One region of the Microbispora sp. H10670 genome, then DNA from elsewhere that is predicted to be linked to it. Evidence: predicted binding sites of a transcription regulator. Region 1 holds the regulator's gene; the other holds the start of a gene.
The links. Region 1 encodes LexA, which represses DNA repair genes until DNA is damaged. Its sites were predicted from a motif close to TCGAACANNTGTTCGA; they were not measured.
Positions count from the first base shown of each region.

Region 2: HHX33_RS18810 (SAV_6107 family HEPN domain-containing protein) is a predicted target of LexA. The motif match lies at 2,501-2,516, and genes of this name have one in related genera.

Region 1 is NZ_JABBWW010000018.1:125,028-129,889, reverse strand. Features, by position in the region: gene HHX33_RS36420 (cellulase family glycosylhydrolase) at 1-1,183, shown strand, start outside; gene HHX33_RS23795 (MalY/PatB family protein) at 1,193-2,290, opposite strand; gene lexA (transcriptional repressor LexA) at 2,389-3,102, opposite strand; gene nrdR (transcriptional regulator NrdR) at 3,533-3,991, shown strand; gene HHX33_RS23780 (vitamin B12-dependent ribonucleotide reductase) at 4,102-4,862, shown strand, end outside.
Region 2 is NZ_JABBWW010000012.1:121,894-126,755, forward strand. Features, by position in the region: gene HHX33_RS18800 (transcriptional regulator) at 1-264, shown strand, start outside; gene HHX33_RS18805 (arginine deiminase) at 384-1,628, shown strand; gene HHX33_RS18810 (SAV_6107 family HEPN domain-containing protein) at 1,798-2,235, opposite strand; gene HHX33_RS18815 (L,D-transpeptidase family protein) at 2,627-3,511, opposite strand; gene HHX33_RS18820 (YbaK/EbsC family protein) at 3,636-4,112, shown strand; gene HHX33_RS18825 (GNAT family N-acetyltransferase) at 4,155-4,727, shown strand; gene metF (methylenetetrahydrofolate reductase [NAD(P)H]) at 4,744-4,862, opposite strand, start outside.

The DNA.
Region 1 (4,862 bases):
CGCGCTGTGGTACACCTCCGGCGTTCCCGAGTCGACCTGGATCGCCGACTGGAAGTCGCTGGCCCAGCACTACGCCGGCAACACCACGGTCATCGGGGCCGACCTGCACAACGAGCCGCACGCCGACGGCACCAACCCGAACGCGACCGGCTCCTGCTGGGGCTGCGGCGACCAGGCGCGCGACTGGCGGCTCGCGGCCGAGCGGGCGGGCAACGCGATCCTGTCCGTGCAGCCCAACTGGCTGATCTTCGTGGAGGGCGTGAGCTGCCCGAGCGGCGGCCTGTCCAACATCTGGGACAACGACACCAGCAACGACGAGGACTGCGGCTGGTGGGGCGGCAACCTCACCAAGGCCGGGCAGTTCCCCGTCCGGCTGAACGTGGCGAACCGGCTCGTCTACTCGCCGCACGAGTACGCCACGTCGGTCTACCACCAGCCGTGGTTCGACGACCCGACGTACCCGGCGAACATGCCGGCCATCTGGGACAAGTACTTCGGCTACCTGTACAAGCAGAACATCGCGCCGATCATGGTGGGCGAGTTCGGCACCACGCTGGCCAGCAACACCGACAAGATCTGGCTCCAGGAGCTCATGAAGTACCTGGGCACCGGGGTGAACGGCATGTCGTTCACCTACTGGTCGTGGAACCCCAACTCGGGTGACACGGGCGGCATCCTGAAGGACGACTGGGCCACGGTCGACCAGGCCAAGCAGAGCATCATCTCGCCGTACCTGATCCCGCCGGTGGGCGGCAGGCCGCAGTCGCCTTCGGCCTCGCCCTCGGCGTCCCCGTCCTCCTCGCCCTCGACCTCTCCCTCGGCGTCACCGTCGGTGTCTCCGTCGGCCTCGCCGTCCGCGTCCCCCAGCGGGAACGGGGGCAAGTCCTGCACCGCCACCTACAAGGTCGTCAACCAGTACAGCGGCGGCTTCCAGGGTGAGGTCACGGTGAAGGCGGGCAGCTCCGCCATCTCCGGCTGGACCGTGAAGTGGGCCTTCCCGAACGGGCAGACCATCAGCCAGCTCTGGAACGGCTCGCTCAGCGCCAGCGGGTCCAACGTCACGGTGACGAACATGTCCTACAACGGGGCGCTCGGTGCCGGGGCGTCCACGGCGTTCGGGTTCAACGCGAGCTGGTCCGGCACCAACGGCGTGCCGTCGCAGGTCACCTGCGCGGCGAGCTGAGCGGGCGGATCACTTCAGCGCGGCGGCGATCCTGGCCAGGATCTCCTCCAGGATCGGCGCCGACGTCGCGAAGTTGAGGCGGGCGAACGTGTCCCCGCCTCCGTAGTTGGGGCCCGGGTTGAGCTTGACCCGGGCCTCCCGCTCGACGAAGGAGGCGGCGTCGGGGATGCCGAAGTCGAGCCACGCGAGATAGGTGGCCTCGGGCATGCGGTACCCCACCCCGGACGGGAGCCGCTCGGCGATGAGCCGGCGGTTGCGGTCCAGGATCGCCAGCACCTCCTCCAGCCACGCGTGGCCGTGCCGCCACGCGGCCACCGTGGCCTCCACGCCGAGGACGCTCGGCGCGCCGTAGATGTGGGCGGGCTGGCGGCCGACCGCGTCCCTGACGCCCCTGGCGCCCAGATGGGCCACCGAGCAGTGCAGCCCGCCCATGTTGAACGCCTTGCTGGCGGAGGTCAGCGTGACCGTACGCTCCGGGAGGATCGTGGCGAACGGGATGTGCCGGGCCGGGGCGTACGTCAGGTCGGCGTGGATCTCGTCGGCGATCACCAGCGTGCCGTGCCGGTCGGCGTACGCGGCGACCGCCTCCAGCTCCTCCCGGGTGAACGACCGGCCCGACGGGTTCTGCGGGTTCACCAGCAGGAGCACCCGTACGGGCTCGCCGGGGACCTCGAACCGGCCCTCGGCCGTCAGCGGCATCGGCACCAGGCGGCGGCCCATCCCCGTGATGGTGACGAGGAAGGGGTCGTAGGCCGGGACGTGCAGCGCCACGGCGTCGCCGGGCTCGGTCATGAGGTGCAGCAGCACCTGGAGGGCCTGGTTGAGGTCGGTGTAGGACCGCACGTGCCCGGGATCGGCGCGCCAGCCGTATCTCGCCTCCATCCGCTCGGCGAACGCCTCCGCCAGCGGCCCGGCGGCCGGCTGGTCCAGCCACTCGGGATAGCCGAGATCCGTGGCCGCGCGTCGCGCGACGGCCTCCCGGACCGCGTCGGGCACCGGGAAGTCCATGTCGGCGACCCAGGCGGGGATGACGTCGGGCGCGGCCAGGGCCCACTTGATCCCGTCACGGGCGCGGGCGGCCTCCAGGGAGAGCGAGTCGAGTTTCACGGGACTCACCCTAATCGCCGGATATCGGTCATCCGGGAAGCAGCCATACCGGCGTCCCGCGGCGGGACGCCGGCACGGGCGTGACTACAGCCGCGTGACTACAGCTTGCGCAGGACGGCCGTGACCTTGCCGAGCACGGTGGCCTCGTCACCGGGGATCGGCTCGTAGTTCGGGTTGTGCGGCACCAGCCACACGTGCCCGTCCTTGCGCTTGAACGTCTTCACGGTGGCCTCGCCGTCGATCATCGCCGCGACGATGTCGCCGTTGTCGGCCACCGGCTGCTGCCGCACCACGACCCAGTCTCCGTCGGCGATGGCGGCCTCGATCATCGAGTCGCCGGAGACCTGGAGCAGGAACAGCGTGCCCTCGCCGACAAGCTGCTTGGGGAGCGCGAACACGTCCTCGATGCTCTGCTCGGCGAGGATGGGGCCACCGGCGGCGATGCGGCCGACCAGCGGCACGTACGCCGCGGTGGGCCGGTTGAAGCCGCTCTCCTCCTCGGCGGCGTCCGGGTCCACCCACAGGACCGGCTCACCGGGGAGCCTGACCTCCAGCGCCCGGGGGCGGTGCGGGTCCCGGCGGAGGTAGCCCTTACGCTGGAGCGCCGTGAGCTGGTGCGACACGCTGGAGGTGCTGGTCAGCTGGACAGCCTCCCCGATCTCCCGCATGGACGGCGGATAGCCGCGCTGCTGGACCGAGTCGCGGATCACCTCGAGGATCTTCCGCTGCCTGGGGGTGAGGCCAAGCGAGTCACGCCGACGAACCGCGAGGTCGCCGACGCCATTCGCCTGCTCACTTCGGTCACTCACGATGCCACCTCTCAATCCGTGTTCCTCATGTCGCACAGAGCGACCGTACCGCGATTCAAGATCAGCGTCAAACAATTGTTCGATATCCAGCGAAATCGCCGATCTCGCCGTTCTCCTCATCGTACGGGAGTTCGATCGATCCCGTGTTCGATTTACCCGATCTTCTCGGCCGGTCGTACGCCCAGCTCAGAAGGAATGGGGAAATCGGGGCGCGAAAAAGCCGTACGGCCTATTCCTTCGTGCCCGGGGCAGGGGAGGCGGGTGGGACGGATGGGGCGACACGCCCGCCGAGCAGGAACTTCCCCCGCCACGCCCGGTTCGACTTGCGTTCAAGGACGGGCACTTCTACCGTTGGACCCCAACATCTAGTAGTCACAGCGGTGTAAGTTCACTACACCTTGTGTTCGGGATGGGCGTTCAGGGAGGCGATGAAGTGCACTGTCCGTTCTGTCGCCACCCGGACACACGGGTCGTGGACAGCCGCGCAGCCGAGGACGGCGCGGCCATCCGCCGCCGCCGCACCTGCCCCGAATGCGGGCGCAGGTTCACCACGCAGGAGACCGTCCTGCTGATGGTGAGCAAACGCAGCGGGGTCACCGAGCCGTTCTCCCGGGAGAAGGTCGTCGCGGGCGTACGGCGCGCCTGTCAGGGACGCCCGGTCGGCGAGGACTCCCTCGCCCAGCTCGGGCAGCGCGTGGAGGAGACCATCCGGGCCACCGGCGCCGCGGAGATCGCCTCGCACGAGGTGGGGCTGGCCATCCTGGGCCCGCTCCGCGACCTGGACGAGGTGGCGTACCTGCGGTTCGCGTCGGTCTACCGGAGCTTCGAGACGCTGGCGGACTTCGAAGCGGAGATCGAGCGGCTCAGGGCGGCCCACGGCGGCGGGGAGTAGCCGCCGGCGCCGGCGGGCGGGGCGAGGAGCGAGCCGTGCGGCGCGACGATGAGGGTGTAACGAGCGTGGTCGGAAAGAGGGGCTCCATCGGGCCCCGGGAGGGGGAAGTCATGACGGAGACCGTGAGCGGCACAGCGGCGGGTGCGGGAGGCCGGGGAGCGAAGCGTCCGCGCAGGGGCCTGAAGATGAAGCGCATCTTCACCACGCCGGGCGTCCACCCGTACGACGAGGTCCGCTGGGAGCGGCGCGACGTCGTGATGACCAACTGGCGCGACGGCTCGGTCAACTTCGAGCAGCACGGCGTGGAGTTCCCCGCCTCCTGGTCGGTCAACGCGGCCAACATCGTGACCACCAAGTACTTCCGGGGCGCGGTGGGCACCCCGCAGCGCGAGTCGAGCCTGCGGCAGCTCGTCGACCGGGTGGTGGGCGTCTACACCAGGACCGGCGTCGAGAACGGCTACTTCGCCTCCGACGAGGACGCGGAGATCTTCGACCACGAGCTCAAGCACGCCCTGATCCACCAGGTCTTCAGCTTCAACTCCCCGGTCTGGTTCAACGTCGGCACCCGCTCCCCCCAGCAGGTGAGCGCGTGTTTCATCCTCGCCGTGGACGACACGATGGAGTCGATCCTCGACTGGTACAAGGAAGAGGGCGTGATCTTCAAGGGCGGCTCGGGCTCGGGGGTCAACCTCTCCCGGATCCGCTCGTCCAAGGAGCTCCTGTCCAGCGGCGGCACGGCCAGCGGCCCGGTCTCCTTCATGCGCGGCGCCGACGCGTCCGCCGGGACCATCAAGTCGGGCGGCGCCACCCGCAGGGCGGCGAAGATGGTCGTCCTCGACGTGGACCACCCCGACATCGAGGAGTTCATCGA
Region 2 (4,862 bases), on a different contig from region 1:
CCGCTCGCCCCGGCTCCCAAGCTGGTCATCGACCTGGAGCGGCTGTCGCAGCTGCCGAAGGACAAGGCCGGTCCGCTGGCCCGCTACGCGGCCACGATCCAGAGCCAGCGTGGTGACTACAACGGCAAGGTGCTGTCCATCCGGCAGGAGGACCTGCGCTCGCTGGCGGTCATCTACGACAAGTCACCCGTCGAGCTGACCGAGGAGTTCATCAACTGGGGCGTGCTCGACGCCGAGGCCCGCCGCGCCGTCGAGTCCTTCTGACCAACTCCCCCCCGGCCGTTCCCTCCGACCACCGGGCCGCCGCGGCGGCCCCCCATCGGCCTCCGCACGCCGGGGAGCCGCGTCACGAGTGATTCCTGTCATAGGGGGATAGGCAGGACATGACTTTTTTCGTGGGCTCGGAGGTGGGCAGGCTCCGCCAGGTCCTGGTCGACATCCCCGAACTGGCGCTCAAGCGGCTCACCCCCGGCAACAAGGACGGCCTGCTCTTCGACGACGTGCTCTGGGTGCACCGCGCGCTGGAGGAGCACCGGGAGTGGTGCGAGGTGCTCACGGCGCGCGGCGTCACGGTGCACCACCTCGGCGACCTCCTGCGGGAGGCGATCGAGGTGCCCGACGCGCGCAAGCACATCCTCGACGGCAGCGTCGACGAGCACTGGTTCGGCCCGCTGACCGCCGACGCGATCCGCAACACGCTGGACGCCCTCGACGGAGCCGCGCTCGCGCCGTACCTGACCGGCGGGATCACCAAGCGCGAGATCATGGAACTGGGCTGCGACCCGGGGTCCGTCGTCTTCCACGCGCTCGGCATGGACGACTTCGTCCTCCCGCCGCTGCCCAACCACCTGTTCGCCCGCGACACCTCCTGCTGGGTGTACGGCGGGGTGTCCATCAACGCGATGCGCAAGAAGGCGCGCAGGCGCGAGACCCTCAACTTCGAGGCGGTCTACCGGTGGCACCCGATGTTCGCCGCGGGCTACGGCGACCCGTCCGGCGGGGGGTTCGACGTCTGGTACGACGGCACCCGCATGGCCCCCGCCACCATCGAGGGCGGTGACGTGCTGGTGCTCGGCGACGGCGTCGTGCTCGTCGGGATGAGCGAGCGCACCCAGCCGCAGGCGGTCGAGATGCTGGCGACCAAACTCTTCCGGGCGGGCGCGGCGACCCGCATCGTGGCGCTCGACCTCCCCAAGACCCGCGCGTTCATGCACCTCGACACCGTGATGACCAACGTCGACGTGGGGGTGTTCACCAAGTACGCCGGGCTCGGCATGCTGCCGTCGTACACGGTGGAGCCGGGCGACACCGACAAGGAGCTGAAGGTCACCGACCATCCGCCCGAGGACATGCACCGGGCGATCGCGCGGGCCCTCGGCCTGGACGACATCAAGGTCCTCACGCCGACGCAGGACGTGCACGCGGCCGAGCGCGAGCAGTGGGACGACGGCTGCAACGTGCTGGCCCTGGAGCCGGGAGTCGTCGTCGCCTACGAGCGCAACACCACGACCAACAACCACCTGCGCAGGCACGGCATCGAGGTCATCCCGATCCGGGGCAGCGAGCTCGGCCGCGGGCGCGGCGGGCCCCGCTGCATGAGCTGCCCTCTGGAGCGCGATCCCGTCTGAGGCCGCACCCGGCCGCCGGCGGACCGTGGGCGGGCGCCCCGGCCCGTGCGGACCGCCTTCTCGCGGGCGCGTCGCGTGGCCAGGCCGTCCCGTGTGGCTGACGAACTCGACGGAGCGGGCAGGCGGAGCCGGGCCGCTCGCGCGCCGGCCTCCCGCTTTTGCAGCGCCGTCAGCCGGCCATGGGGAGGGTGGGGCGGCCGGGCAGGCCGAGGATCGACTCGACCTCGCCGACGAACCGGTCCGCTTCCGCTATGATCTCGTCTGCGTCGTTCTGAGTGACGGCCCGGACCATTCCGGCCTCGACCGCCGCTCGCTTGGTCGCGCTCATCGCGAAGTAGGCCGCCCAGTCCGCGAGCTTCGGCTCGACCTCGGGAAGCAGTTCCCAGGCGCTGCGCAGCCGCCGCCTGCGTCCGTCCATCGGACGCGGACGCGCGGCGAGGATCCCGGCGGCCGCGCGCAGCGCCGCGAGATGGGCCGACACGTAGCGGTCCGCGGGCGTGGGCCCGACGGTCGCGTCGGCGAGGCACGCCCTGGCGTCCGCGAGACGCGCCAGGACCGCCTGCGGAAGCCGGGGCCCGGTCCGCTGATCGCCGTTCTCTTCAGTCATGCCCGCCTCCTTGAGTCGTGGCATCCGGCGAAGGCCGCCGGTGACTTCACAGTCGCAGACAGCACCGACAATTTCGATCGGCCGCGTAATCCCGGGCACCACCGGGATCACGCGGCTTTCTCACGCTCCCGTGGGCGGCCGGACGAGGAGCTTCCCCTCTCCCCGTCCGGCCCACGCCGCGGGCCGTGCCGCATCCGTCTCCGCCGACGACGTAGGCACGGATCCGACGGTGTGGGCGCAGGCCGCGAGTCCCGCGCCCACTCCATCGAACATAGATTCGACCATGCCTGCTGTCAAGGCTGTCAACGAACAAGGGTTCGAGGACTGGCAGGGGCCCGTACGACGAAGGGCCCCGCGCGAACACCTCGCGCGGGGCCCTCCGATCCGCTGGCTATCGCCGGAAAGCACCTCTGACGTGCACGGGGACTCCCTTGCCGAGCATGCCCGGAAGGACCCCGGCCACGTTCATCGGCAGCCGTACACAGCCGTGCGACGCCGGATAAAGCGGCACCGACAGCGCGCCGTGGAGGGCGATCCCGCCGTTGAAGAAGATCGGGTTGTAGAGCTGACCCAGGTAGGACCGGTGCCAGCCCCTGGCCCGCCACGTGGTCTTGTAGTCGCCGGTCGGCGTGCGGGCACTGCCGGAGAAGACCTGCCTCTTGCCGTTCCACACGGCGTACTCGGTGTAGGGAATACCGCTGCCGCTGGAGATGTGACTGATCAGCACCGGGACGCCGGAACGATACAGAACCATCACCTGTTTGGTCAGGTCCACCTCGACCCGGGTGGCCTTGCCGCGGGGCACGAGGACCCGGGGCGCGCGGGGGTTCTCCAGCGCTCTCCAGGTGCGGGCGGCGACCGTGCTGGTCGGCTTGATCCCCTGCACCTTCTGGAACGCCCAGACCGCCGTCAGCGTGGCCCCGCCGTACCGGCCGTCGGCGCTGCCGGGCACGTAGCCGAGCTCCTTGAGACGGGCCTGCAGCGCCTTCACGGCGGCGCCCTTCGCCCCGAGCCTGAGCGTCTTGCCCGGCGCCTCGAACGGCGGGTATCCGGCCCGTCCCGGCAGGGCTCCCCGCGCTCCGGCCACCCGCGTCGCGACCGTCCGCGCGCCGGACACCGGCGCCGCGCCGGCGAGGCCGGACGTCGCGTACGTCACGGCTCCCGCCGGAACGGCTGCGCCGGCCCGCGCCGGGCCGGCGACCCCGGCCGTCGCGAACGCCACGGCCCCCATCGCGACGAGCATGGCCGCGGCCGGTCGCCGTCGACCTCTCATCATGACCAACCCCTCATAAGCCTGATTCCTAACAAAGGACTCACCTTACGGTCGGATTGCGAGCCGTGTGATCACAAGTGGCGATAATCGGCCGCGTCTGTCCTGGCAATCCGTTTAGAGTGGCCGGGTGCCGGAAAAGTTGCATCCGAACGTCGCCCGAGTCGAGCAGGCCCTGCGGGAGCGGCAGGTGACCGGTGAGGTCGTCGTGCTGGACGACGCCGCGCCGACGGCCGCCACGGCGGCGGCCCAGCTCGGCTGCGAGATCGGCGCGATCGCCAACAGCCTGATCTTCGACGCGGACGGCGCGCCGCTGCTGGTGCTGACCAGCGGCGCCCATCGCGTGAACACCGACCTGATCGCGCGGCTCGTCGGAGCGGCGAAGGTGCGCAGGGCGACGCCGGAGTTCGTCCGGGAGCACACCGGGCAGCCCATCGGCGGCGTGGCCCCGGTCGGGCACCCGGCGCCCGTGCGGACGCTCGTGGACACCTGGCTGGGCAAGCACGAGGTCGTGTGGGCCGCCGCCGGGCATCCGCACTCGGTCTTCCCGACCTCCTTCGACGAGCTCGTACGGATCACCGGGGGCACCCCCGCCGAGGTCGGGTGACGTCCGCGACCGGCCTGGCGACGCTTTGCTAGTGTGCGACGGGTGATCCGACTGCGCCGGGTGGGGCCCGACACGTTCAGGGCGGTGCTGGACACCGTGCTGGAGATCTACACGGACGCCATGCGGCCGCCGTCGGACCAGCTCGCGGGCCGCATGGCGATCATGCGCAACCACGCCGGTTATCCCGACTTCGCCTGCGTCCTCGCCGAGGACCCGCAGGGCCCTGGCATCGTCGGCTTCGCGTACGGCTTCCACGGCGGCCCCGGCCAGTGGTGGCACGACGTCGTCCGCGGCGGCCTGCAGGACCGGGCGGGGCCGGTGGTGGCCGACGAGTGGTTCGGCGACGCCCTGGAGATCGCCGAGATCCACGTACGCCCCGAGTACCAGGGCAAGGGCGTCGGGCGGCGCATGATCCACGCGCTGTGCGAGGGCCGCCCGGAGCGCACCGCCGTGCTGTCCACGCACGACGCGCCCACGGTGGCCCGCCATCTCTACCGCGACGTGGGCTTCGCCGACCTGATGACCCGGTTCGTCTTCCCGGGCGGCTACGAGGAGTACGTCATCGCGGGGGTGCGGCTGCCGTTGCCCGGCCCCGCGCCGCTCCCGAAGGACTGATACGCGGGCAGGCGGGTCAGCCGGCGACGGCGGGCACGCCGTGCAGCGCCTGGAACACCTCGCGGGTCGCGCTCGACCGGTTGAAGGTGATGAAGTGGATGCCGGGGGCGCCCTCGTCCAGGAGCGTCCGGCACA